One region of the Streptomyces sp. NPDC036764 genome, then DNA from elsewhere that is predicted to be linked to it. Evidence: riboswitches for the same ligand, from Rfam matches in the RefSeq annotation. Region 1 holds a riboswitch; each other region holds the start of a gene.
The links. Region 1 has a riboswitch for cyclic di-AMP ahead of ACZ69Q_RS04975 (peptidoglycan DD-metalloendopeptidase family protein). Riboswitches for the same ligand answer to the same signal wherever they lie in the genome.
Positions count from the first base shown of each region.

Region 2: another riboswitch for cyclic di-AMP. It lies ahead of ACZ69Q_RS00560 (M23 family metallopeptidase); the one in region 1 lies ahead of ACZ69Q_RS04975 (peptidoglycan DD-metalloendopeptidase family protein).
Region 3: another riboswitch for cyclic di-AMP. It lies ahead of ACZ69Q_RS42760 (M23 family metallopeptidase); the one in region 1 lies ahead of ACZ69Q_RS04975 (peptidoglycan DD-metalloendopeptidase family protein).
Region 4: another riboswitch for cyclic di-AMP. It lies ahead of ACZ69Q_RS33330 (transglycosylase family protein); the one in region 1 lies ahead of ACZ69Q_RS04975 (peptidoglycan DD-metalloendopeptidase family protein).

Region 1 is NZ_JBVJPT010000001.1:1,159,990-1,165,775, forward strand. Features, by position in the region: gene ACZ69Q_RS04965 (tyrosine-protein phosphatase) at 1-118, opposite strand, end outside; gene ACZ69Q_RS04970 (alpha-galactosidase) at 299-2,368, shown strand; cyclic di-AMP (ydaO/yuaA leader) riboswitch at 2,676-2,833, shown strand; gene ACZ69Q_RS04975 (peptidoglycan DD-metalloendopeptidase family protein) at 2,838-3,776, shown strand; gene ACZ69Q_RS04980 (SGNH/GDSL hydrolase family protein) at 4,049-4,834, shown strand; gene ACZ69Q_RS04985 (TetR/AcrR family transcriptional regulator) at 5,077-5,697, opposite strand; gene ACZ69Q_RS04990 (Glu/Leu/Phe/Val dehydrogenase dimerization domain-containing protein) at 5,766-5,786, opposite strand, start outside.
Region 2 is NZ_JBVJPT010000001.1:135,428-141,213, reverse strand. Features, by position in the region: gene ACZ69Q_RS00575 (bifunctional acetate--CoA ligase family protein/GNAT family N-acetyltransferase) at 1-1,169, opposite strand, end outside; gene ACZ69Q_RS00570 (HPr family phosphocarrier protein) at 1,350-1,631, shown strand; gene ACZ69Q_RS00565 (GntR family transcriptional regulator) at 1,811-2,506, opposite strand; gene ACZ69Q_RS00560 (M23 family metallopeptidase) at 2,696-3,481, opposite strand; cyclic di-AMP (ydaO/yuaA leader) riboswitch at 3,494-3,658, opposite strand; gene ACZ69Q_RS00555 (M16 family metallopeptidase) at 3,871-5,259, opposite strand; gene ACZ69Q_RS00550 (M16 family metallopeptidase) at 5,256-5,786, opposite strand, start outside.
Region 3 is NZ_JBVJPT010000021.1:20,177-25,962, reverse strand. Features, by position in the region: gene ACZ69Q_RS42775 (dihydrofolate reductase family protein) at 65-1,198, shown strand; tRNA gene ACZ69Q_RS42770 (tRNA-Met) at 1,450-1,523, shown strand; gene ACZ69Q_RS42765 (PP2C family protein-serine/threonine phosphatase) at 1,645-2,457, shown strand; cyclic di-AMP (ydaO/yuaA leader) riboswitch at 2,672-2,829, shown strand; gene ACZ69Q_RS42760 (M23 family metallopeptidase) at 2,841-3,863, shown strand; gene ACZ69Q_RS42755 (PrsW family intramembrane metalloprotease) at 3,987-5,339, opposite strand; gene trmB (tRNA (guanosine(46)-N7)-methyltransferase TrmB) at 5,461-5,786, opposite strand, start outside.
Region 4 is NZ_JBVJPT010000012.1:103,025-108,810, reverse strand. Features, by position in the region: gene ACZ69Q_RS33340 (cytochrome P450 family protein) at 133-1,413, shown strand; gene ACZ69Q_RS33335 (transglycosylase family protein) at 1,579-2,637, shown strand; cyclic di-AMP (ydaO/yuaA leader) riboswitch at 2,846-3,045, shown strand; gene ACZ69Q_RS33330 (transglycosylase family protein) at 3,050-3,739, shown strand; gene eno (phosphopyruvate hydratase) at 4,061-5,347, shown strand; gene ACZ69Q_RS33320 (FtsB family cell division protein) at 5,448-5,786, shown strand, end outside.

The DNA.
Region 1 (5,786 bases):
TGCGGAACAGCACTCCGTGCCGCACCCGTCGTCCGTCCACCGTGGGCAGGCCGCCCACATCACGGAAGTTGCGAACCCCGGCCAGTTCGGGCTCGGTCGACGGGATCTGCTGCGTCACGGGGGCTCCTCCCGGTCGGCCCCGGCGGCGCGGCTCGGCGATGCGGCCGACGGGGTGCGATCTCGACCATACGACATGGATTCCAGGGCCAATGAGTTGTCCACAGGCGTTGCCTCAGGGCCGCACGACCCTTGATGATGTTGGTACTTGATCGCGCCTGTTCGTCTCTGTGAGGGTTTGATGCTGGACATCTCCGACAACGGCCGTACGTGGGTCCTCTCCGGGCCGACCAGCAGCTACGCCGTCCACCTGACCGACGGGGACGAGCTGCTGCACCTCCACTGGGGCCCGCGCATCGGGCTCGCCGACGCCGAGGCCCTCGCCGTCCGCCCGCTGCCGGAGTACTGGCCCTTCGAGTCCCCGCTGGACGGGCGCGAGGAGTACCCGGTCGAGGGCGGCCCGCGCTTCGTTCGGCCCGCCCTGTCCGTGCGCAGCGACGAGCGGCGCGGCACCGAGTGGAGCTTCGAGCGGCATGAGTCCGAGGGTGACGAACTGCGGTTGCTTTTTCGTGACGGCGCACTGAAGGTCACGCTGCACTACCGGATGCGCGAGGACGTCGTAGAGCGCTGGGTGACCCTGGACAACCAGGGAGGCGATCTGGAGCTGCTGCGCGCCGACTCGGCCACCTGGACGCTGCCGGAGAGGGAGGGCTGGCGGCTGTCCCAGTTGCACGGCCGCTGGGGCGCCGAGTCACGGCTGGCGCGGGCCCCCCTCACCTACGGCGAGAAGGTCATCGGCAGCCGCCGCGGGCACACCGGGCACCAGCATCTGCCGTGGGTCGCGCTCGACACGGACGCCACCGAGGAGCGCGGCGAGGTCTACGGCTGCGCGCTCGGCTGGTCGGGGTCCTGGCGGATCGCCGTGGCCCAACTCCCGGACGCGCGCGTGCAGGTCACCGGCGGCGCCGGACACGACGACTCCGGCCTGCTGCGGCTGGCGGCGGGGGAGTCCTTCACCACGCCCGTCTTCGCCGGCCTGTGGAGCGACGGCGGCTTCGGCGGCGCCAGCCGCGCCTGGCACGCGTATCAGCGCGCGTACGTGATCCCGGACGCCGACCAGGACCGGCCGGTGCTGTTCAACTCCTGGGAGGCGACGGAGTTCGACATCTCCGAGGAGCAGCAGAGCCTCCTCGCGCGGCGGGCCGCGGCCATCGGCGTCGAGCTGTTCGTGGTGGACGACGGCTGGTTCGGGACGCGCACCAGCGACCGCGCCGGGCTCGGCGACTGGACGCCCAACCCCGACCGCTTCCCCTCCGGCCTCAAGCCGCTCGCCGAGTACGTGCACGCGCTCGGCATGCAGTTCGGCATCTGGGTCGAACCGGAAATGGTCAATCCGGACAGCGAGCTGTACCGCGCGCATCCCGAGTGGGTTCAGTATCAATCGGGACGAAAGCGGACGGAATTCCGCAATCAACTAGTGCTGAACCTCGCCCGCGACGACGTCCGGGAGTACCTCTGGGAGCAGCTCGACGGGCTCCTCTCCAGTGCCCCGATCGACTATGTGAAGTGGGACTTCAACCGCTGCTTCAGCGACGCGGGCTGGCCCGGTGAGCCGTACCCGCAGCGCCTGTGGGTCGACCATGTGCGCGCCCTGTACGACCTGCTGGACCGGCTGCGCGCCGCTCACCCCGGCGTCGCCTTCGAGTCCTGCTCGGGCGGGGGCGGACGCATCGACCTCGGCGTGCTCGGCCGTACGGACCAGGTGTGGACCTCGGACAACACCGACCCCCTCGACCGGCTCGCCATCCAGCACGGCTTCAGCCAGATCCACCCCGCCCGGGCCATGGCCGCCTGGGTGACCGACAGCCCGAACGCCATGCTCAACCATCGCGCCAGCTCGCTGCGCTTCCGGTTCGTGAGCGCGATGGCCGGCGTGCTCGGGGTCGGCGGTGACCTTGCCCAGTGGACCGAGGAGGAGCTCGCCGAGGCGCGGGAGTGGGTGGAGCTCTACAAGGAGATCCGGCCCCTGGTGCAGCGCGGCGACCTGTACCGGCTGCGGGCCCCGCGGGGCGGGCTGAGCGCGGTGCAGTACGTGCTCGGGGACGAGGCGGTCGTCCTCGCCTGGCTCCAGGCGCAGAGCTTCGGCGAGCCCCTTCCGGCGCTGCGGCTGCGCGGCCTGGATCCGACAGCAGCGTATGAATGCCTTGAAACGGGCGAAATTCACCGAGGTGCCGTACTGGTGCATCACGGACTGCGTACCGGCTTGCGAGGCGACCTTGATGCGGCAGTTATTCGACTCCGTCGCATCTAGGCGTTCTGTCCGAATTGGCGCCTTCATTCCAACTCGCTCTGCAATAAGGAAAGCTGGAGCAGTGTCACGTGAGGAGCGTCATATCCGTGACCGTGAGTCGCCCGTCATGTCCACGTAATTCGTATGCTTTTCAAGGGGCTTTGGGTCCGGCGGCACTCCTGTATTTAACGGACGGTGACGGTTAATTCCCACAAGGGATCAACAGGAACGCATTCGGACGGAACCTCTCACTTGTTCCCATGCGTCTTCCTCGCTTACGTTCGCCACCAATCCGGACGGACGCCCAATCCTGCCGCCGCTCGGATTCCGCGCAAACTCACCCGTCCACGGCAGGAGCGGGGGACCCACAGGTAGAACCGCCTGTTCCGGTCTCCGGAACGGCTAGGGGTCAAGCCGCACCTCGGCGCGGCCGGGCATCTCCAGCCCGCACCCGACAGCTCACCTCGCAGGCGCCGGAGAGGAATTCGCCATGCCCGCGAAGGGTAAGCATCGCCGTCCGAAGTCCCTGCGCTTCACCCGCTCCATCGCCGTCGCCGGAACCGGTGGCGCCGCTCTCGCTCTCCCGCTCATGGGGGCAACCGGCGCCCACGCCGCTCCCTCGCAGTCCGTTTCGGAAAAGGCCGTTCAGTCCCTTCCGGTCGTCGGCCAGAAGGCCGTTGAGAAGAAGGCCGCCCAGAAGAAGGCTGACGTACGGACCTATTCTGTGAAGGTCGGCGACTACCTTTCGAAGATCGCCGACGAGCAGAACGTGAGCGGCGGCTGGAAGCGGCTCTACTCCGACAACCGCGAGGCCGTCGGCTCCGACCCGTCGCTGATCCACCCGGGACTCAAGCTCGCCATCGGCGGCAAGAAGGCCGCGACGACCGCCCCCAAGTCGTCGTCCTCCGCGCCCTCTTCGACGCACAAGTCGTCCTCGAAGGACTCGTCCGCCTCGAAGTCCTCCACGCCGAAGAAGGCGCAGAAGGCGACCACGGCCGCCGAGACCACCAGCACCGTCAACGGCTTCTCCGCCCCGCTGACCGGCGCCTCCCTCGGCACCGGTTACAAGGTCGCGGGCAGCATGTGGTCCAGCGGCTACCACACCGGCGTCGACTTCGCCGCCGCGACCGGCACCCCGCTGAAGGCGGTCGGCGCGGGCACCGTCGTCTCGGCCGGCTGGGGCGGCGCGTACGGCAACCAGGTCGTCATCCAGCTCGCCGACGGCTACTACGCCCAGTACGCCCACCTGTCGTCGCTCTCGGTCTCCAGCGGCCAGACCGTGACCGCCGGCCAGCAGATCGGCCTCTCCGGCGCGACCGGCAACGTCACCGGCCCGCACCTGCACTTCGAGATCCGCACCACGCCGGACTACGGCTCGGACGTGGACCCGGTTGCCTACCTGCGCGGCAAGGGTGTCGCCATCGGCTGACGCGACCCACGCGACAACCACTTGCCTGACACGCGGCCGAAGGCCGGACCCCGATCCCCGGGTCCGGTCTTCGGCATGTTTCGGGGGGTGTCGACAGGGCGGTTTGGCTTGACCACAACACCCCTGCTCAGAGGGTTATTCCAGGTTTGGTGAACACTTTAGGAGTGGCTTATCTCACCGATCGTCAACCCTTTCCTACGGTCGCGTAGGTCACATTCAAAGGTGAATCATGTGCCGATGTGGCAGACGATTCGAAGAGTGACAGCAGTGCAGTGATCGGGTCGTACGTTGCGGTGGGGGACAGCTTCACCGAGGGCGTCGGCGACCCCGGCCCCGACGGGGCGTTCGTCGGCTGGGCCGACCGGTTCGCGGTCCTCCTCGCGGACAGGCGACCCGAGGGCGACTTCAAGTACACCAACCTCGCCGTACGCGGCAAACTGCTCGACCAGATCATCGAGGACCAGCTTCCGAAGGCCGTCGAACTGGCCCCGGACCTGGTCTCGTTCTGTGCGGGCGGCAACGACATCATCCGACCCGGAACCGACCCCGACGAGGTCGCCGAGCGCTTCGAGCGGGCGATCATCCGGCTCACCTCGGCCGTCGGCACCGTCATGGTGACGACTGGCTTCGACACCCGTGGCGTACCCGTGCTGAAGCATCTGCGCGGCAAGATCGCCACGTACAACGGACATGTGCGGGCCATCGCCGACCGGTACGGCTGCCCGGTGCTCGACCTGTGGTCCCTGAAGACCGTTCAGGACCGCCGGGCCTGGGACGACGACCGGCTCCATCTGTCCGCCGACGGGCACACACGCGTGGCGCTCCGGGCGGGCCAGGTCCTCGGCCTGGAGATCCCCGCGGACCCGGACCAGCCCTGGCCGCCGCTCCCGCCCCGCGGCACCCTCGAGGTCCGCCGGGACGACGTCCACTGGGCGCGGGAGTACCTGGTGCCGTGGATCGGCCGACGACTGCGCGGGGAGTCGTCGGGGGACCATGTGACGGCCAAGGGCGCTCTTTCCCCGGACGACATCAAGATGCGGATCCGATCGGTGGCTTGAGAACCGTTCGCGAGCGAGCGATAGGTCCGGGCCGTACCGATGGCTGATCGGTGCGGCCCGGACGTACGCATGGGGTGCGGGGTGCGGGGTGCGGGATTCGGTGCTGCGTACGACACATGGCGGCATCGCACACAGCGTCCCGGCACATGGCGGCATCGCACACAGCGTCCCGGCACATGGCGGCATCGCACACAGCGTCCCGGCACATGGCGGCATCGCACACAGCGTCCCGGCACACAGGCTCACCGGTTCGACGCCGTCAACGCCTTTCGCTCCAGCCCGAGTTCCCGGGCGAGCGCCTCGTCCACCCACTCCTGGGCACGCGCGCGTGAGATCGCGCCCGGGTACGACGTGAGCTGTACGGCGAGGCCGTCGAGCAGGGCCGTCAGGCGCAGGGCCGTGCCGTTCGGGTCCGGGCAGTGGAACTCCTCGGCGGCGACGCCCTCGGCGATCACCTCGGTGATCGCCCCCTTCCACTGCCGGTCGAGGTCCCGGGTGACCTCCTGGAGCGCGGGTTCGCGCAGCGCCGCCGCCCAGCCCTCGATCCACAGCCGCCAGCCCTTGGCCTGGCCGGTCGGCGCGTACCAGCGCACGGCCGCCCGCAGCCGCCGCAGTGCCGTCGTGCGGCGCCCGAGGAGCCGGCGCAGATGGGCCAGGTCGCCTTCGGCCGCGTGGGTGAACGCGGCCGCGACGAGCTTTTCCTTCGTGTCGAAGTGATAGAGCACCAGCGCGTTGCTCACGCCGAGCACCGAGGCCACGTCGGCGATCCTGACCGCCGCCACGCCCCGCGCCTCTATCTGCTCGACGGCGGCACGCAGCAACTCCTCACGCCGCTCCGCCACGCTCAACCGCACTCTTGCCACGTCGTCACCCTAAAGCCTCGTCACCGACCGGTCCCGAGCCAGGTCGGGCAGGGCCTGCGCGACCGCCGTCACCGGTGCCAGCCGAACCG
Region 2 (5,786 bases), 1.0 Mb from region 1:
CCGGTGACCCCGCCGCCGCGCCGGTGCAGCCGGGACAGCAGGGCGATCCCGATCGCGCCGGACTGCGCGAAGAGCCCGATCCGGCCCGGCCTGGGCATCTCGGGGGCCAGTGATGCGTTGAGGCGTACGTCGTCGGCGGTGTTGATGATCCCGAAGGCGTTCGGGCCGATGATCCGCATGCCGTACGTGCGCGCGTGCCGGACGAGTTCGCGCTGGCGTTCGCGGCCGTCGGGCCCGCTCTCGGCGTATCCGGCGGAGAGCACGACCAGCCCCTGCACGCCGTGCTCGCCGCACTCGGTGACCACGTCGGGGACGTACTCGGCCGGCACGGCGACCACCGCGAGGTCGACCTGCTCCTCGATGTCCCGCACCGAGCGGTGCGCGGGCACTCCGTCGAGCTCCTTGAGGTCCTGCGGGAACGCCTTGTTCACGGCGTACAGCCGCCCCGTGAACCCGGCGTCCCTGATGTTGCCGAGGACGCCGCGGCCGACGCCGCCGGGGGTGCGGCCGGTGCCGATGACGGCGACCGAGCCGGGCACCAGCAGCCGCCGCACGGACCGGGCCTCGGCGCGCTGCTCGCGCGCGTACTGCACGGCGAGCGAGCGGTCGGTCGGCTCCAAGTCGAACTCCAGGCGCACGACGCCGTCCTCGAAGCTGCGCTTCTGGGTGTACCCGGCGTCGGTGAACACCTTGATCATCTTGCTGTTGGCGGGCAGCACCTCGGCGGCGAACCGGCGGATGTCGCGCTCGCGGGCGACCGCGGCGATATGTTCGAGGAGGGCGGAGGCGACGCCGCGCCCCTGGTGGGCGTCCTGGACGAGGAAGGCGACCTCGGCCTCGTCGGCCGGTGCGGACGCGGGCATTCCGTCGGCGCCGATCCGGTCGTAGCGTACGGTGGCGATGAACTCGCCGCCGATCGTGGCCGCGAGTCCCACCCGGTCCACAAAGTCGTGGTGCGTGAAGCGGTGGACGTCCTTCGCGGACAGTCGCGGGTAGGGCGCGAAGAAGCGGTAGTACTTCGACTCGTCCGACACCTGCTCGTAGAAGCTGACCAGGCGCTCGGCGTCATCGACGGTGATGGGGCGGATGCGCGCGGTGCCGCCGTCGCGCAGCACCACGTCGGCTTCCCAGTGGGCGGGGTACTCGTGCCTGTCCGAGGCGCTCTGCATGGGGCCCAGATTACGGCTCGCGTACGACAACGGCGCGAGGCAGTCTGTTCGGGACGTCACATGGGGTCGAGGCCGCGACCCCACGGTCACTTCGGAGGGGGACAGCCGTCCCGTTCCGGCATGCTTCACGTGTGTGGGAAACTGGTCTAGACAACCCTGAACACCGAAGGGCAGCATCACATGGCTGAGCGCCGCGTCAACGTCGGCTGGGCCGAGGGCCTCCACGCCCGCCCCGCCTCCATCTTCGTCCGAGCCGCCACGGCCACAGGCGTCCCGGTGACGATCGCCAAGGCTGACGGCAACCCCGTCAACGCGGCCTCCATGCTGGCCGTCCTGGGTCTGGGCGCCCAGGGCGGCGAGGAGATCGTCCTCGCCTCCGACGCCGAGGGCGCGGACGCCGCCCTCGACCGTCTGGCGAAGCTGGTCTCCGAGGGACTCGAGGAGCTGCCCGAGACGGTCTGATCGACCTGATTGGGTATCCGTAGCGAACGGTGAAGCCGCGCCCGCCTTTCCGGCGGACGCGGCTTCACTGTTTTCCGGCAGCCGTTCTGGGAATTCACGGGATGGCGGTGGCACATCCGAAAAAGGGCAGCAGAAATTCCCTGCCGCCGAATATCTCCTCTTTGTATACGGCGCCGGTGTTAATGCCGCAGGCTCGGCATGTTTACGGGATGTTGCGAATTCCTCACACGATCCGGGCGCTCGCCGCCGGTGCCGAACCGCAGGCGGTGCGCGGAGAGGGAGCGCTCGGTGTGCAGCGCCGTGATCGCGCGGGCGCGTTCGCCGTCGCCGCGCGCCACCGCGTCCACGATCGCGCCGTGCTCGGTCCAGGACTCCACGGGGTCGGCGGGCGCGTCCACGGCATACATCCAGGCGATCTTGTGACGGAGCTGGGCCAGTATCGAGGTCAGGGCGGGGCTGCCGGTGGACTGGGCGAGCGTCTCGTGGAACCAGCCGCCCAGGGAGCGCAGGTCGTCGCTGTTCCCCCGCTTGGCCCGCTCCTGCCCCAGCCTGACCAGGCCGCGCAGGACCTTCAGATGGGCCTCGGTGCGCCGCTGGGCGGCCCGGGAGGCACCGAGGGGCTCCAGCAGGCTGCGCATCTCCAGCAGGTCGGTGGCCTCCTGCTCGGTCGGTTCGGCGACGCACGCGCCCGCGTGGCGCCGGGTCACGACGAAGCCCTCCGCCTCCAGGGTGCGCAGAGCCTCTCGCACCGGGACGCGGGAGACACCGTAGCGGCGGGCGAGCAGTTCCTCGGTGAGCCGGCTGCCGCGCTCGTAGACACCGGCGACGATGTCGTCCCGGATCGCCGTGCACACCGAATGCGCCGGAATACGCATGACCGACCTCCGCCTTAATCCCCGTGAAACGTCGACGAATGACGTGTTCCCGAGGACTCTATTGCAACCGGCCGGAATTTCCGACGGCGAGCCGGAATCCATGGATATTTTTTGGTCAGCGCATCCGCCGGGAAACATCGAAAGCCCCGGCTCGGGGAGCCGGGGCTTCGAGGACGCGTGGTGGCGGCGTCAGACGTTCACGCCGTGCCCGCGCAGATAGGCGACGGGGTCGATGTCGGAGCCGTACTCCGCCGTCGTGCGGGCCTCGAAGTGCAGGTGCGGCCCGGTGACGTTGCCGGTGGCGCCGGACAGGCCTATCTGCTGGCCGGGGGTGACGGCCTGGCCCACCGAGACGCCGATGGACGACAGGTGGCCGTACTGGGTGTACGTGCCGTCGTTCATCCTGATCACGATGTTGTTGCCGTACGACCCGCCCCAGCCGGCCTCCACGACGGTGCCGGAGCCGACCGCGTGGACGGAGGTGCCGCTGGCCGCGTGGAAGTCGACGCCGGTGTGGCTGCCGGAGGACCAGACGGCGCCGCCGGTCTTGTAGCCGGTGGAGACGTACGAGCCGGCGATCGGGGCGACGTACGACAGCAGGCGCTTGCGCTCGGCCTCGCGGGCGGCGCGCTCCTTGGCCTCGCGCTCCTGGACGGCCTTCGCGGCCGCCTTCATGCGCGCGGCCTCCTCGGCGGCCTTCTTCGCGGCGGCGGCCTCCTTGGACGCCCTCTCCTGGGCGATGGCCTGGGCGTCGATCTGGTCCGCGATCGAGTTCTCGACGGTGATGACGGGGATGAGGCCGGTCTGCTCCGCGGCGGGTTCGGCGGCGAGCGCGGGGGCGGCCAGGGCGCCGACGACGCCGGTGGCGGTGAGCGCGGCGACTCCGGCCGCGCGGGCGGTGGTGCGCTCGAACCGGCCGGGCCGACGGTGCTTCCCGGTGGGGCGGTTCTTCCCCGTGGCGCAGGTGAACGCCATGAAGTGGCTGGTCCTTTCCTTCCCTCTCGCCTACCGGGTTAGCTGACGGGTTCGGAGCAGGAAGGTCTCCTACGGGCCCCCTCGCGGCTCGCGCGGGCGCCCGATTCACCCCAGGGACTTCGATGGGTCCCCGGCTCCCCTGGCTCGCGCCGTACGGGGACTCGGCGATGGCTGTCCGGTGCCGCGGACGCGGCGCACTGCCTGACGGACAGCCCGCAAGACGCTAAACGGGGCATCTTTCAATCCCCAAACGGATCGCGGCTTTTGTAGCGCATCCCACAGGCCAGACAGGCAACCTCTGCCTCAATTCGGGCATAAGGGGGCCCTGGTGACTCATAGGTCACCAGGGCCCTACGCGCGCGTGGCGCCGGACGGCGCGAGCTCGTCCTCTACTCGGCTGCCACGACGGTGACTTCACCGATGCCGAGGGCCTCGACCGGCTCCCGGATCTCGGCCGCGTCGCCGACGAGGATCGTCACCAGACGGTCCACCGGGAAGGCGCTCACGGCCGCCGCGGTGGCCTCGACCGTGCCGGTCGCGGCAAGCTGCTGGTAGAGCGTCGCCTGGTAGTCGTCGGGCAGGTGCTGCTCGACCTGGTCGGCCAGCGTGTTCGCCACGGACGCGGCGGTCTCGTACTTCAGCGGCGCCACCCCGACGAGGTTCTGCACCGCGAAGTCCCGCTCGGCGTCGGTGAGCCCGCCGTCGGCGACGCCGCGCAGGACCTTCCAGAGGTCGTCGAGGGCCGGACCGGTGTTCGGGGTGTCGACGGAGCCGCTGATGGCGAGCATCGCCGCGCCGGTGCCGTCCGGGGCGGAGCGCAGGACCTGGCCGAACGCCCGCACGCCGTAGGTGTAGCCCTTCTCCTCGCGCAGGACCTTGTCCAGGCGGGAGGTGAGGGTGCCGCCGAGGCAGTAGGTGCCGAGCACCTGCGCGGGCCACACGCGGTCGTGCCGGTCGGGGCCGATACGGCCGATCAGGAGCTGCGTCTGGACGGCGCCGGGACGGTCGACGATGACGACCCGTCCGGTGTCGTCCGCGGTGACCGGCGCAACGGGGCGCGGCTCACCGGGGGAGCCGGTCCAAGCGCCCAGGGTGTCGCCGAGCAGGGCGTCGAGGTCGACGCCGGTGAGGTCGCCGACGACCACGACGGTGGAGGTGGCGGGGCGTACGTGCCGCTCGTAGAAGGCGCGTACGGACGCCGAGTCGATGCCGGCGACGGTGTCCTCGGTGCCCTGGCGCGGGCGGGACATGCGCGCGGTCGCCGGGAACAGCTCCTTGGAGAGCTCCTTGGCGGCCCGGCGCGAGGGGTTCGCCAGCTCGTGCGGGATCTCGTCGAGCCGGTTGCGCACCAGGCGCTCGACCTCGGAGTCCTCGAACGCGGGCGCCCTGAGGGCGTCGGCGAGCAGGCCGAGCGCCTTGGGCAGCCGGGAGACGGGAACCTCCAGGCTGACCCGGACGCCGGGGTGGTCGGCGTAGGCGTCGAGCGTGGCGCCGCAGCGCTCCAGCTCGGCGGCGAACTCCTCCGCGGTGTGCTTGTCCGTGCCCTCGGACAGGGCGCGCGCCATGATCGTGGCGATGCCGTCGAGGCCCTTCGGCTCGGCGTCCAGGGGCGTGTCCAGAAGCACCTCGACGGCGACGACCTGCTGGCCGGGGCGGTGGCAGCGCAGGACGGTGAGGCCGTTGTCCAGCTTGCCGCGCTCGGGTGCCGGGAACGCCCAGGGCCGGGCCTGGCCCGCCTGGGGCTGCGGGTGGAACTCCATGCTGGCGAGCTCGGTCACTGCGCCGACTCCTCGTTCTCGTCGGTGACGGGGGCGGCCCCGTCGGTGGCGGCGGCTTCCTGTTCCTCGGCCTCGTCGCCGACCGGCTCGTACACGAGCACCGCGCGGTTGTCGGGGCGCAGACGGGCCTGGGCGACGGCCTTGACCTCCTCGGCGGTGATGTCGAGGACGCGCTGCACGGCGGTGAACGCGAGCTGCGGGTCGCCGAACAGGACGGCGTACCGGCACAGTTCGTCGGCGCGGCCCGCGACGGTGCCGAGCCGGTCCAGCCACTCGCGCTCGAGCTGGGCCTGCGCCCGCTCCATCTCCTCGGCGGTGGGACCCTCCTGCGCGAAGCGGGCGAGCTCCTCGTCGACGGCCGACTCGATGCCCGGCACCTCGACGTCGGCGGAGGTCTTCACGTCCAGCCAGCCCAGGGAGGGCGCGCCGGCCAGCCGCAGCAGGCCGAAGCTGGCCGCCACGGCGGTACGGTCGCGGCGTACGAGGCGGTTGTAGAGGCGGGAGGACTCGCCGCCGCCGAGGACGGT
Region 3 (5,786 bases), on a different contig from region 1:
GACCAGTGTAGGTTTGTTTCAAACTTGAACCAAGATCGAGTCTGTCGAGCCGGAGAGCGCGCCGATGCCGTCGTACCCCTACGTCCTGCTGTCCGCCGCCGTCTCCCTGGACGGCTACCTCGACGACACCACCCCCGAACGGCTGCTCCTGTCCAGCCCGGCCGACTTCGACCGGGTCGACGAGGTCCGCGCGTCCGTGGACGCCATTCTGATCGGCGCCGGCACGATCCGGGCGGACAACCCGCGGCTGCTGGTGAACTCGGCCGAGCGGCGGGCCGCGCGGACGGCGGCGGGCAGGCCGGAGTATCCGCTCAAGGTCACGGTCAGCGCGTCCGGCGAGCTGGACCCGGCGGCGAACTTCTGGCACACCGGCGGCGAGAAGATCGTCTACACGACGGACAAGGGCGCGGAGCAACTGCGGCAGGCGCCGGTCGCGGCGGACGTCGTCGCGCTGGGGCCGGAGCTGGACTGGCGGGCCCTGCTGGCGCATCTGCGCGAGGTGCGCGGCGTGCAGCGGCTGATGGTCGAGGGCGGCGGCACCATCCACACCCAGCTCATGCTCCAGGGGCTGGCGGACGAGTTGCAGCTCGTGCTGGCGCCGCTGTTCGTGGGTGATCCCGAGGCGCCGCGGCTGTTCGGGCCGGGCGGCTATCAGGGCGGCCGGCTGCGGCTGCTGGAGTCGCGGCGCATCGAGGACGTCGTGCTGATGCGCTACGCGCCGACGGCACCCGGCGCCGGCGCCGTCCCCTCGGCCGCGGACCGGCACTGGCTGGCGCTGGCCTGCGAGCTTGCGGCGCAGTGTCCGCCGTCGGCGACGGCCTTCAGCGTCGGCGCGGTGGTCGTCGCGGCCGACGGCACCGAGCTGGCGCGCGGGTACTCCCGCGAAGGCGGCGATCCCGTGGTGCACGCGGAGGAGGCGGCCCTGGCGAAGATCGCGGCCGGGGACCCGAGGCTCGCGTCCGCCACCGTGTACAGCAGCCTGGAGCCCTGCACGCACCGCTCGTCCCGGCCCGTGCCCTGCGCACGGCTGATCCTTCAAGCGGGCGTCCGCCGGGTGGTGACGGCGTGGCGGGAGCCGGACACGTTCGTGACGGGGGCCGACGGGAGCGGGATGCTGGCGGCGCAGGGCGTGGCCGTCCTGGTCCTGCCGGAGTACGAGGAGCGGGCCAAGGCGCCCAACGCCCACCTGGCGCCCTGAACCGCCTCCGCCAAGCCCTTTGAACCGCCTCCGTCACTCTCTGAATCGCCTCCGCCAAGCCCTTGAACCGCCTCCGTCACTCTCTGAATCGCCTCCGCCAAGCCCTTTGAACCGCCCTCCCGCCGCCCTGTGCGACCCGCTGTCCGATGTGACCTGGCCCGCACAACCGCCCGAAAAGTCCTGGTCAGAAACGGCTCCCGGGAAAGTCGTGTGCTTTGGGTCCCGCGGATGGCGTACTATGGATTCAACGACGCGGGGTGGAGCAGCTCGGTAGCTCGCTGGGCTCATAACCCAGAGGTCGCAGGTTCAAATCCTGTCCCCGCTACTGAAGACTCAGGGCCGGAACTGATTCAGTTCCGGCCCTGAGTGTTTTCCCGGTCGGCCCTCAGCGCTCGCCCCCACCACCGCTTCGGTGACCCTGGTGAGGTGGAGGAAGGGCGGATCTCATGCGCCGGTTCGTCCGGTCGCTCCCCGCCCTGCTGATCGCGGCCGGAGCCGTGTACGACCACGCCACACCCCTCGACTACACCGGCGCCCCGTTCCTCACCGCCGCGCCCCTGGTCGCCGCCCCGCTCCACTCGCAGCGCGGCACGGTGCTCACAGGCGTCGCGGCCATCCTCGTCCGGTTCATGCTCCGTGTCGTGCGCGGCAAGGGCATGGGCGCGGTCGGGGTGAGCGCGGTCGTGATCGGCGCCTTCCGGGAGGCCGCGGAACAGGAGGCCACGCTGGAGGCGGTCGCGCAGCGACTTGAGCGGGCGCTGGCGCGCGAGCGGGCCAGGCGCGAAGGGGGCGGGATCCGCGAAGGGTTCACCACGGTGGTACTCGCCGAACTGCCGCACGGCGACGCGACCGTGCGCCTCGTCAACCGCGGGCATCTCTCGCCCCTGCTGCTGTACGCCGACGGCACCGTACGCCCGCTGCCCGCCACCGAACCCGCCCTGCCGCTGGGCATGAGCGAGCTCGGCACCTGGCCCGACCGGGCCGAGGAGGCCGCCTTCCCGTGCGGGGCCACGCTGCTGCTGTACACCGACGGGCTGTCCGAGGCGCGGGACGACGGCGGACGGTTCTACGACCCCGAGACGGGCCTCGCGGGGCGCGCCAACGCACTGCGCGAACCGGGTGCGTTGCTCGGTGTGCTTTCGGTGGAGGTGCGACGGCACTCCGGTGGAGGGATGGCGGACGACATGGCCCTCATGGCCCTACGCCGGGGCGCCCGCGCCACGCCGCCGCGATCCCTCGACCGCCGTCACCGGCGGTGATCGGTCGACCGCCCTCCGCATAACAACTGACATACCGTCAATACCTGTGAGGCCTCTGAGCCTGGGCCAACTCGCCCGAATTAGGCCACTCATGACCCGTAAGTCCAGGCGAAAATCGTTAATGATCAAGAGGAACAGCTTGGAATCCATACCCCGCGTCTATTAACGTTCGATAACGCAGCGCGGTCGTCCCAGCCGTCACAAGAGTCGGCTCCGTGCGCACGCGCCGAGTCCCGCAAGGGAGCCGGGGAACCACCACCCTGGGGTGAATCGCACGGATTCCGCCGTGGAAGCACGGTTGGTATACGCGCGTAGGAGACCTTCCTGCTCCGAACCCGTCAGCTAACCCGGTAGGCGAGAAGGAAGGAAAGGAGTACGCCCACGTGGCGTCAAACCGGCCTGCTCCGCAAGCCCCGTTCGTGCCGAGCCAGCGCACCACCGACACCTTCGGCTACGACAGCTACCGCACCGACGAGGGCCCGTTCGAGGAGTGGAACCCCACCGCGGAGTCCATTCGTCCCGTTCGCGGCAGGCATCGCGTCTCCAAGCAGCGCGGCGGGGGACTCGCCCGCAGCTCCACGGTTCTCGGCGTCGGCGTCATAGCCGCCGTCGGCGCGGGCGGCATGGCCAGCGCGAACAGCGGCAAGCCGCCGGTCGCCATCACCATGCCCGACCTGCCGCTGATCTCCGACGACTCCTCCGAGCCCGCCGAGGACACGGCCACCGCGTTCAGCACGATGGGCGAGACCACCGAGCAGACCGCGCAGGGCTCCGACGCCGGCGAGGCGCTGCGCAGCCGGATCATCGCCCAGGCCGAGCTCCAGCAGGACCAGATCGACAGCAAGGCCGCCGCCGCTGCCGTCGCCGCCGCCGAGAAGGAGGCCGCCGAAGCGGCCGCCAAGGCGGAGGAGGAAGCCAAGGCCAAGGCCGCCGCCGCGAAGGCCGCCGCCGAGGAAGAGGCCCGCAAGAAGGCCGAGGCCGAGCGCCTCGCCGAGCTGGCCAAGCAGTACACGCTGCCGACCTCCTCGTACACCATCACCTCGACGTTCGGTCAGGCCGGCGCCTACTGGTCCTCCGGCTACCACACGGGCCTCGACTTCGCCGCCCCCACCGGGACGCTGATCAAGGCGATCCACTCCGGCACGGTCACCTTCGCCGGCTGGGACGGCTCGTACGGCTACAAGACCGAGATCACCCTCGACGACGGCACCGAGCTCTGGTTCGCGCACCAGTCCTCGATCAGCGTCAGCGTGGGCCAGAAGGTCAACACGGGCGACGTCATCGGCCGCGTCGGTGCCACGGGCAACGTCACCGGCGCCCACCTGCACCTCGAGGTGCACCCCGACGGCGCCGCCAACGGCATCGACCCGATGGCGTGGCTCCAGGGCAAGGGCCTCACCCCCTGAGGCACCCCCCGCCGGTCGTTCAATTCTGATCCCCGGCGGTCCTGACGGCGACCCCCCGACGTCAGGACCGCCGGTTTCGGCATGCCCGCAGAGCCTGTTGGCGCCCCCTGAATCCCGGCCCGGTCACATCCGGTACGGGTTGTACGCGGGGTACGGCGCCGCCGGGCCGTACACGGGAGCGTCGACCTGGCCGTAGGACTGCCAGTAGACCGGCGCCGGCGCCGCGTACGTCTGCCCGTACCTGTGCTCGTATCCCCACCAGGCCTGTGCGGCGGCCGCGTGCTCCAGGGCCGGGCGGGCGAACTCCCGGCGGTGCCACAGCTCGTGCAGCAACTCCTGTTCCCGTACGACGAAGTCCGCGCCGGCCCGCCCGCGGCGCCCCCGGTGCCGTAGGAACGCGAGCGAGGTCGCGTAGGCCTCGTACTGCGCCACGGCCCGCGCCGCCGACCGCCCGCCGTGGTGGCGCGCGTACTGCCGGGCGACCCGTCGGTCCCGCATCGAGCCCAGCGCGAACGGCTCGCCCGGCGCCAGCCACCCGGCGACGACATAGGCGGGCAGTTCCTCGCGCACGGTCCGCAGCTCGCGCTGGCGGGTCCAGATCACCAGCCAGGTCAGCAGCCCGAACGCGGGCACCATGAGGGTCGCGTACACGGCGAAGAAGCCGTACTCGCCGAAGGTCGAGGAGCCGTTCCACAGGGCGTGCATGCCCATCGCGAGCAGCAGGCCGAGGAGCGGGAGCAGGACGCGGCGCACATGCTGGCGCTCACCCGACAGCGCGGCGATGCCGAAGCCGATGCCGGTCAGGACGGTGAAGAGCGGGTGCGCGAAGGGCGACATGATCACGCGGACGAAGAAGGTCGCCGCCGTGACGGAGGCGATGCCGCGGTCGCCGGTGAGCTGGTCGGTACCGAAGGCGGTACCGAGGTAGAGGATGTTCTCGGTGAAGGCGAAGCCGGTGGCGGTGACCCCGGCTATCACCACGCCGTCGACGATGCCGGTGAAGTCCCGGCGGCGGAAGAGGAAGAGCAGCAGCACGGCCGCGGACTTCGCCATCTCCTCCACGACGGGCGCTATGACGGTCGCGCCCAGGGTGTCCGCGTGCGACGGATCGGCCGTCGCGGTCGCTATCCATTTGGTCGCGAAGCTGTTGGCGACGATCGCTATCAGCGCGGCCGCGCAGGCACCCCAGGCGAAGGAGAACAGCAGATTGCGCCAGGGCCCCGGCTCGACCCGGTCCAGCCAGCGGAAGGAGGCCACCAGCAGCGGCACGGGCAGGACGGCGAGCCCGAGGCCGACCAGGAACCCTTCGGTGCCGGTCTGCTCGCGCACCAGCGCGAGGATGACCAGCCCGGAGAGCGTGAGCAGGGTGCTGAGCGCGCCGTAGCGCACCCATCGCCTGTGCCACCAGTGCGCGTGCCGCAGTGCGCCGCCGGTGGGACCGGTGGGGTGCGTCGGGTACGGGGGACTGGTGGCCACGGCATTGACCCTAACGAGGCAGAGGCGCCGCCCGCAGCAGCGCGAGGGGGCTCGGGCGCCGGTGGGGTTGTTGTCGGTGCTGCTGTCGATGTTCTCGTGGGTGCTGTTCTCCCCGCTGCTCCTACCGCTGTACGCGGCGGAAGAGCAGGTCGTTCACCACATGACCCTTGTCCAGTCCCTGGCCCTCGAAACGGGTCAGCGGCCGGAACTCGGGACGGGGCGCGAAACCGCCGTCGGCAACGGTGTTCTCGAAGGCGGGATGCGCGGTGAGCACTTCGAGCATCTGTTCGGCGTACGGCTCCCAGTCGGTGGCGCAGTGCAGCAGCGCGCCGGGCCGCAGCCGGGTCGCGGCGAGGCTGAGGAACTCGGGCTGGATGAGCCGCCGCTTGTGGTGCCGCTTCTTGGGCCAGGGGTCCGGGAAGTAGACGCGCAGCCCGTCGAGCGCGT
Region 4 (5,786 bases), on a different contig from region 1:
GGCCTGCGTGCCGAGGGCCTGCGTGCCGAGGGCCTGCGCGCCGAGGGCCTGCATGCCGAGGGCCTGCGTGCAGAGTCCGCCCTCCCCACCACCCGGCCGCACCCCCTGACCCTCTCCGGATACCGTCAAGGAGTGACCAACCAGCCCCACCCCCCGACCCCCCTCACCGAGGCCCCCGAACTCTTCACCTGGGAGTTCGCGACGGACCCCTACCCCGCCTACGCCTGGCTCCGGGAACACGCCCCCGTTCACCGGACCCGGCTCCCCAGCGGGGTGGAGGCCTGGCTGGTCACCCGGTACGCCGACGCCAAGCAGACGCTCGCCGACACCCGGCTCTCCAAGAATCCGGCCCACCACGACGAGCCCGCGCACGCCAAGGGCAAGACCGGTATCCCGGGGGAGCGCAAGGCCGAGCTGATGACGCATCTGCTCAACATCGACCCGCCGGACCACACCAGGCTCCGCCGGCTCGTCTCCAAGGCCTTCACGCCCCGCAGGGTCGCCGAGTTCGCGCCACGGGTGCAGGAGCTCACCGATCAGCTCATCGACCGGTTCGCGGCGGAGGGGAGCGCCGACCTCATCCACGAGTTCGCCTTCCCTCTCCCCATCTACGCGATCTGCGACCTGCTCGGCGTCCCGCGCGAGGACCAGGACGACTTCCGGGACTGGGCGGGCATGATGATCCGCCACCAGGGCGGCCCCAGGGGCGGGGTCGCGCGGTCGGTCAAGAAGATGCGCGGGTATCTGGCCGAGCTGATCCACCGCAAGCGTGAGGCACTTCCGGCCACCCCCGACCCCGGCGAGGACCTCATCTCCGGTCTCATCCGTGCCTCCGACCACGGTGAGCACCTCACCGAGAACGAGGCCGCGGCCATGGCCTTCATCCTGCTGTTCGCCGGCTTCGAGACGACCGTCAACCTCATCGGCAACGGCACCTTCGCCCTGCTCACCCACCCCGAGCAGCGGGCCCGCCTCCAGACCTCCCTGGCCGCCCACGACACCGCCCTGCTGGAGACCGGCGTAGAGGAACTCCTGCGCTACGACGGCCCGGTCGAGCTCGCCACCTGGCGCTTCGCCACCGAGCCGCTCACCATCGGCGGGCAGGACATCGCGGCCGGCGACCCCGTCCTGGTCGTCCTGGCCGCCGCCGACCGCGACCCGGAGCGGTTCGCCGACCCCGACGTCCTCGACCTCGGCCGCCGCGACAACCAGCACCTCGGTTACGGCCACGGCATCCACTACTGCCTCGGCGCCCCGCTCGCCCGTCTGGAGGGCCAGACCGCCCTCGCCACGCTCCTCACCCGCCTCCCGGATCTCCGACTCGCCGTGGATCCGGGGGAGTTGAGGTGGCGGGGCGGGCTCATCATGCGCGGACTGCGTACGCTTCCGGTGGAGTTCACCCCGGTTGGGTGAGTACGTCCACCTCCGCAAACGTGACACGCACTCATGACTGTGATCTTCACGTGATCTACGCGGCATTAACTTGTGACAAGTGATCGTCTGCCTATACGTTCACGGATCAACAAGGCGTCCAGGTTTACGCGCCGTGTTCAGTGCTGCCTCGCGAAAGGTCCCCGCATGCTCTCCGGGAACGGTCGTCACCGTCGCCCCCGTCAGGCTCCGGCTCTCCTCGTCGCGGCCGGAGTCACCGGGTCAGCGATCGCCATCCCGCTCCTCGGCGCCACCGGCGCGAGCGCCGCCGACGGCACCGTGTGGGACAAGGTGGCCGAGTGCGAGAGCGGCGGCTCGTGGAGCGCCGACAGCGGCAACGGGCACTACGGCGGACTCCAGTTGACCCAGGACGACTGGGAGAAGTACGGCGGCCTGGACTACGCCTCCAGCCCCGACCTGGCCAGCCGCTCGCAGCAGATAGCCGTGGCCCAGGACATCCTCGCGGACCGGGGGACCAGCCCCTGGGGCACGTGCGCCGTACTCAACGGGCTCACCAAGAAGTCCGGATCGGTCGACCTCGACACCGGAGTGGAGGACGACTCACCCTCCGAAGTATCCGGATCATCCGGATTGCTCGATTCGTCCAACTCATCGAATTCGGCCGATTCATCAGAGGAGTCCGGCTCCTCCGGCTCCGGCGATTCCTCCGACACGTCGACGCCGTCCGGCGATCCCTCGAATTCGGCGAGCGGCACTCCCGAGACTTCGTCCGAATCGCCCGAGAAGTCCTCTTCCTCGCCGTCTTCGTCCTCTACGCCCGACAAGTCCTCCAAGTCCGATGCGTCGCCCGAAGCGACGGACTCGCGATCGCCGGAGAGCTCGCCCGTCGAGACGCCCGAGGCGGACAATCAGGACAACTGGTCGCAAGATGCGGGCTCCTGGAGCCTGGTCGACACCGGCTCGGTCGACGGCGCGGCCGAGGGTGCGGTCGAGGAAGCGACGACCGGCACCGGTCGGCACCGCGGCCCCAGCGCCGACGAGAGCGACACCGTCGAGGCGGCCACCAAGTCCACCGGACGCCATGCCTCGTACAAGGTCCGCGAGGGCGACACTCTCGCCTCCATCGCCGACTCCCTTGACCTCGACGGCGGATGGCGCGCGCTGTACCAGGCGAACCGGAAGGCCATCGGTGTTGACGCGAACCACATCTCTCCCGGTCAGACCCTGGACGTCCCCGTCAAATAGCGGTCGAACAGGGCGAAAAACAGCGGCAGTTCGCGTCATGTTTCGCGGTGAATGTCCGTTTTAGATGGAGTGAGAGATAGATCTCAGAAGCCCTGATCGTCTTTGTAATTCCGCGAATCGCGTGTCTACGGTCATGACCGCTCGCCACCAGTGCGAGCCCCGACAGCCGTCACGCCGAATCCTGCCGGCGGTCGTACGGGAACAGTCGTCGCGTCAAGCGCCGTAGGCAGGAGCGGGGGACCCAAGGTTTGCGCCGGGTCCGGCAGTTGAGGTCCTTCGGGGCCGCACGGCCGGAACCGGCTCGGGGTGAAGCCGCGCAGCGGGAGCCGAGAGGCGAACGTGCGCGGCCGGGCAACTCAACCGGCCCGAACCCGACAGCTCACCTCGTAGGCGTCGGTGAGGGGATCCAACCATGCTGTTTTCCAGCAAGGGCAAGCACCGTCGTCCGTCCAAGGCCGCTCGCGCCATCGCCGTCGTCGGCGTCACCGGTGCCGCCGCCGTCGCCGCCCCGCTGATGGCGGCCGGCAGCGCCTCGGCCGCCACCGCCTCCGAGTGGGACGCCGTCGCCCAGTGCGAGGCCGGCGGCAACTGGTCGATCAACACCGGCAACGGCTACTACGGCGGTCTGCAGTTCTCCGCCTCCACCTGGGCCGCGTACGGCGGCACCCAGTACGCCGCCACCGCCGACCAGGCCACCAAGGCCCAGCAGATCGCGATAGGCGAGAAGGTCCTCGCTGGCCAGGGCAAGGGTGCCTGGCCGAACTGCGGCACCGGCCTGTCGAGCGCCGCCTACACCGGCGCTCCCGCCGGCGGCTCCTCGCAGAGCACCGAGTCCACCACCCGCTCCTCCGAGCAGCAGTCGGCCTCCCGCTCCGCCGACCGCCCGGCGGCGAAGAAGAGCACCAAGACCGTCACCACCCCGACCGGCAAGAAGGTCAAGAAGGGCGACGGCGAGTACAAGGTCGTCAAGGGCGACACCCTCAGCTCGATCGCCGAGAAGAAGAACGTCAAGGGCGGCTGGGAGAAGCTCTTCAAGCTGAACAAGGACATCGTCGAGGACGCCGACCTGATCTACCCCGGTCAGCAGCTCCACCTGAAGTAAGAGGGCGCGGCCGCGGCGAATACGCGGCCCACGGTTGAACCACAGCGCCTTCACATCCGTGGACCTCATAGTGAAGGCGTCGTGAGGGTCGCCCCCGTCCCCACGAACTCCCCGCCTCGGTGCGTTTTCCCCCGTACGCACCGGGGCGGGGCTCTTTGTTGTGTGCGGTTGTGGGCGGACATTTTTGTTCCGTTCGGAAACAATTTACTCTCGGTTCTGTCCACGGGGCGGTCGACCGCTGGTCTGATGCCCGGAGCCGGTTAGGCTCGTCTCGCAGTACCCACCGCGGACTGCGTACCCGCGTCACATCCCATGAAGGAGATGCTCGTGCCGTCCATCGACGTCGTCGTAGCCCGGGAAATCCTGGACTCCCGAGGTAACCCCACGGTCGAGGTCGAGGTCGGCCTCGACGACGGCAGCACGGGTCGTGCCGCCGTTCCGTCCGGCGCCTCCACGGGCGCCTTCGAGGCCATCGAGCTCCGCGACGGTGACCCGAACCGCTACCAGGGCAAGGGTGTCGAGAAGGCCGTCCTCGCCGTCATCGAGCAGATCGGCCCGGAGCTCGTCGGCTACGACGCCACCGAGCAGCGCCTGATCGACCAGGCCATGTTCGACCTGGACGCCACCGACAACAAGGGCTCCCTCGGCGCCAACGCCATCCTCGGCGTCTCCCTCGCCGTCGCCCACGCCGCCTCCGAGGCCAGCGACCTCCCGCTCTTCCGCTACCTGGGCGGCCCGAACGCGCACCTGCTGCCCGTTCCGATGATGAACATCCTGAACGGCGGCTCGCACGCCGACTCCAACGTGGACATCCAGGAGTTCATGATCGCCCCGATCGGCGCGGAGTCCTTCTCCGAGGCGCTGCGCTGGGGCACCGAGGTCTACCACACCCTCAAGAAGGTCCTGAAGAGCCGCAGCCTGTCCACCGGGCTCGGCGACGAGGGCGGCTTCGCCCCGAACCTCGGCTCCAACCGCGAGGCCCTCGACCTCATCCTCGAAGCGATCAAGGAAGCCGGCTACGCCCCCGGCGAGCAGATCGCCCTCGCGCTCGACGTCGCCGCCTCCGAGTTCTACAAGGACGGCAAGTACCTCTTCGAGGGCAAGGAGCGCTCCGCCGCCGAGATGACGGAGTACTACGAGGAGCTCGTGGCGGCCTACCCGCTCGTCTCCATCGAGGACCCGCTGTTCGAGGACGACTGGGCCGGCTGGAAGGTCCTCACCGAAAAGCTCGGCGACAAGGTCCAGATCGTCGGTGACGACCTCTTCGTCACCAACCCGGAGCGCCTGGCCCGCGGCATCGACGACGGCGCCGCCAACGCCCTGCTCGTCAAGGTGAACCAGATCGGCTCGCTCACCGAGACCCTGGACGCCGTCGAGCTCGCCCAGCGCAGCGGCTTCAAGTGCATGATGTCCCACCGCTCCGGCGAGACCGAGGACGTCACCATCGCCGACCTGGCCGTCGCCACCAACTGCGGCCAGATCAAGACCGGCGCCCCGGCCCGCTCCGAGCGCGTCGCCAAGTACAACCAGCTCCTGCGCATCGAGGAGATCCTCGACGACGCCGCGGTGTACGCCGGCCGCAGCGCCTTCCCGCGCTTCAAGGGCTGACCCCACCTGGGTAAGGCTTAGCCAGTCGTACGTACGTCCCCGTACTCGGTCCCGTACCGTGTGCGGGGACGTACGCACGTGAAAGGGGAGGCGAGAGCCGATGGCCGTCAAGGACCGGGACCGTTTCTCCACCGCGACCAGGATCCGGTTGCTCGGCGAGCAGACTGCGGCCCGCGTCTACCGCTCCCAGACCAAGCGGCAGGCCCGGCGCTCCCGGCTCACCAGCCGCGCCGCGCTGCTCGCGCTGGTGGTCTGCTCCCTCGTCGTGGCGCTGGCCTACCCCATAAGGCAGTACGTCTCCCAGCGTGCCGAGATCGCCGACCTCCAACGGGAGAAGGAGGAGGCCGCCCAGCGCGTCGAGGACCTGCGTGACATCAAGGCACGCTGGCAGGACGACGCGTACGCCGAGCAGCAGATCCGGCAGCGGCTGCACTATGTG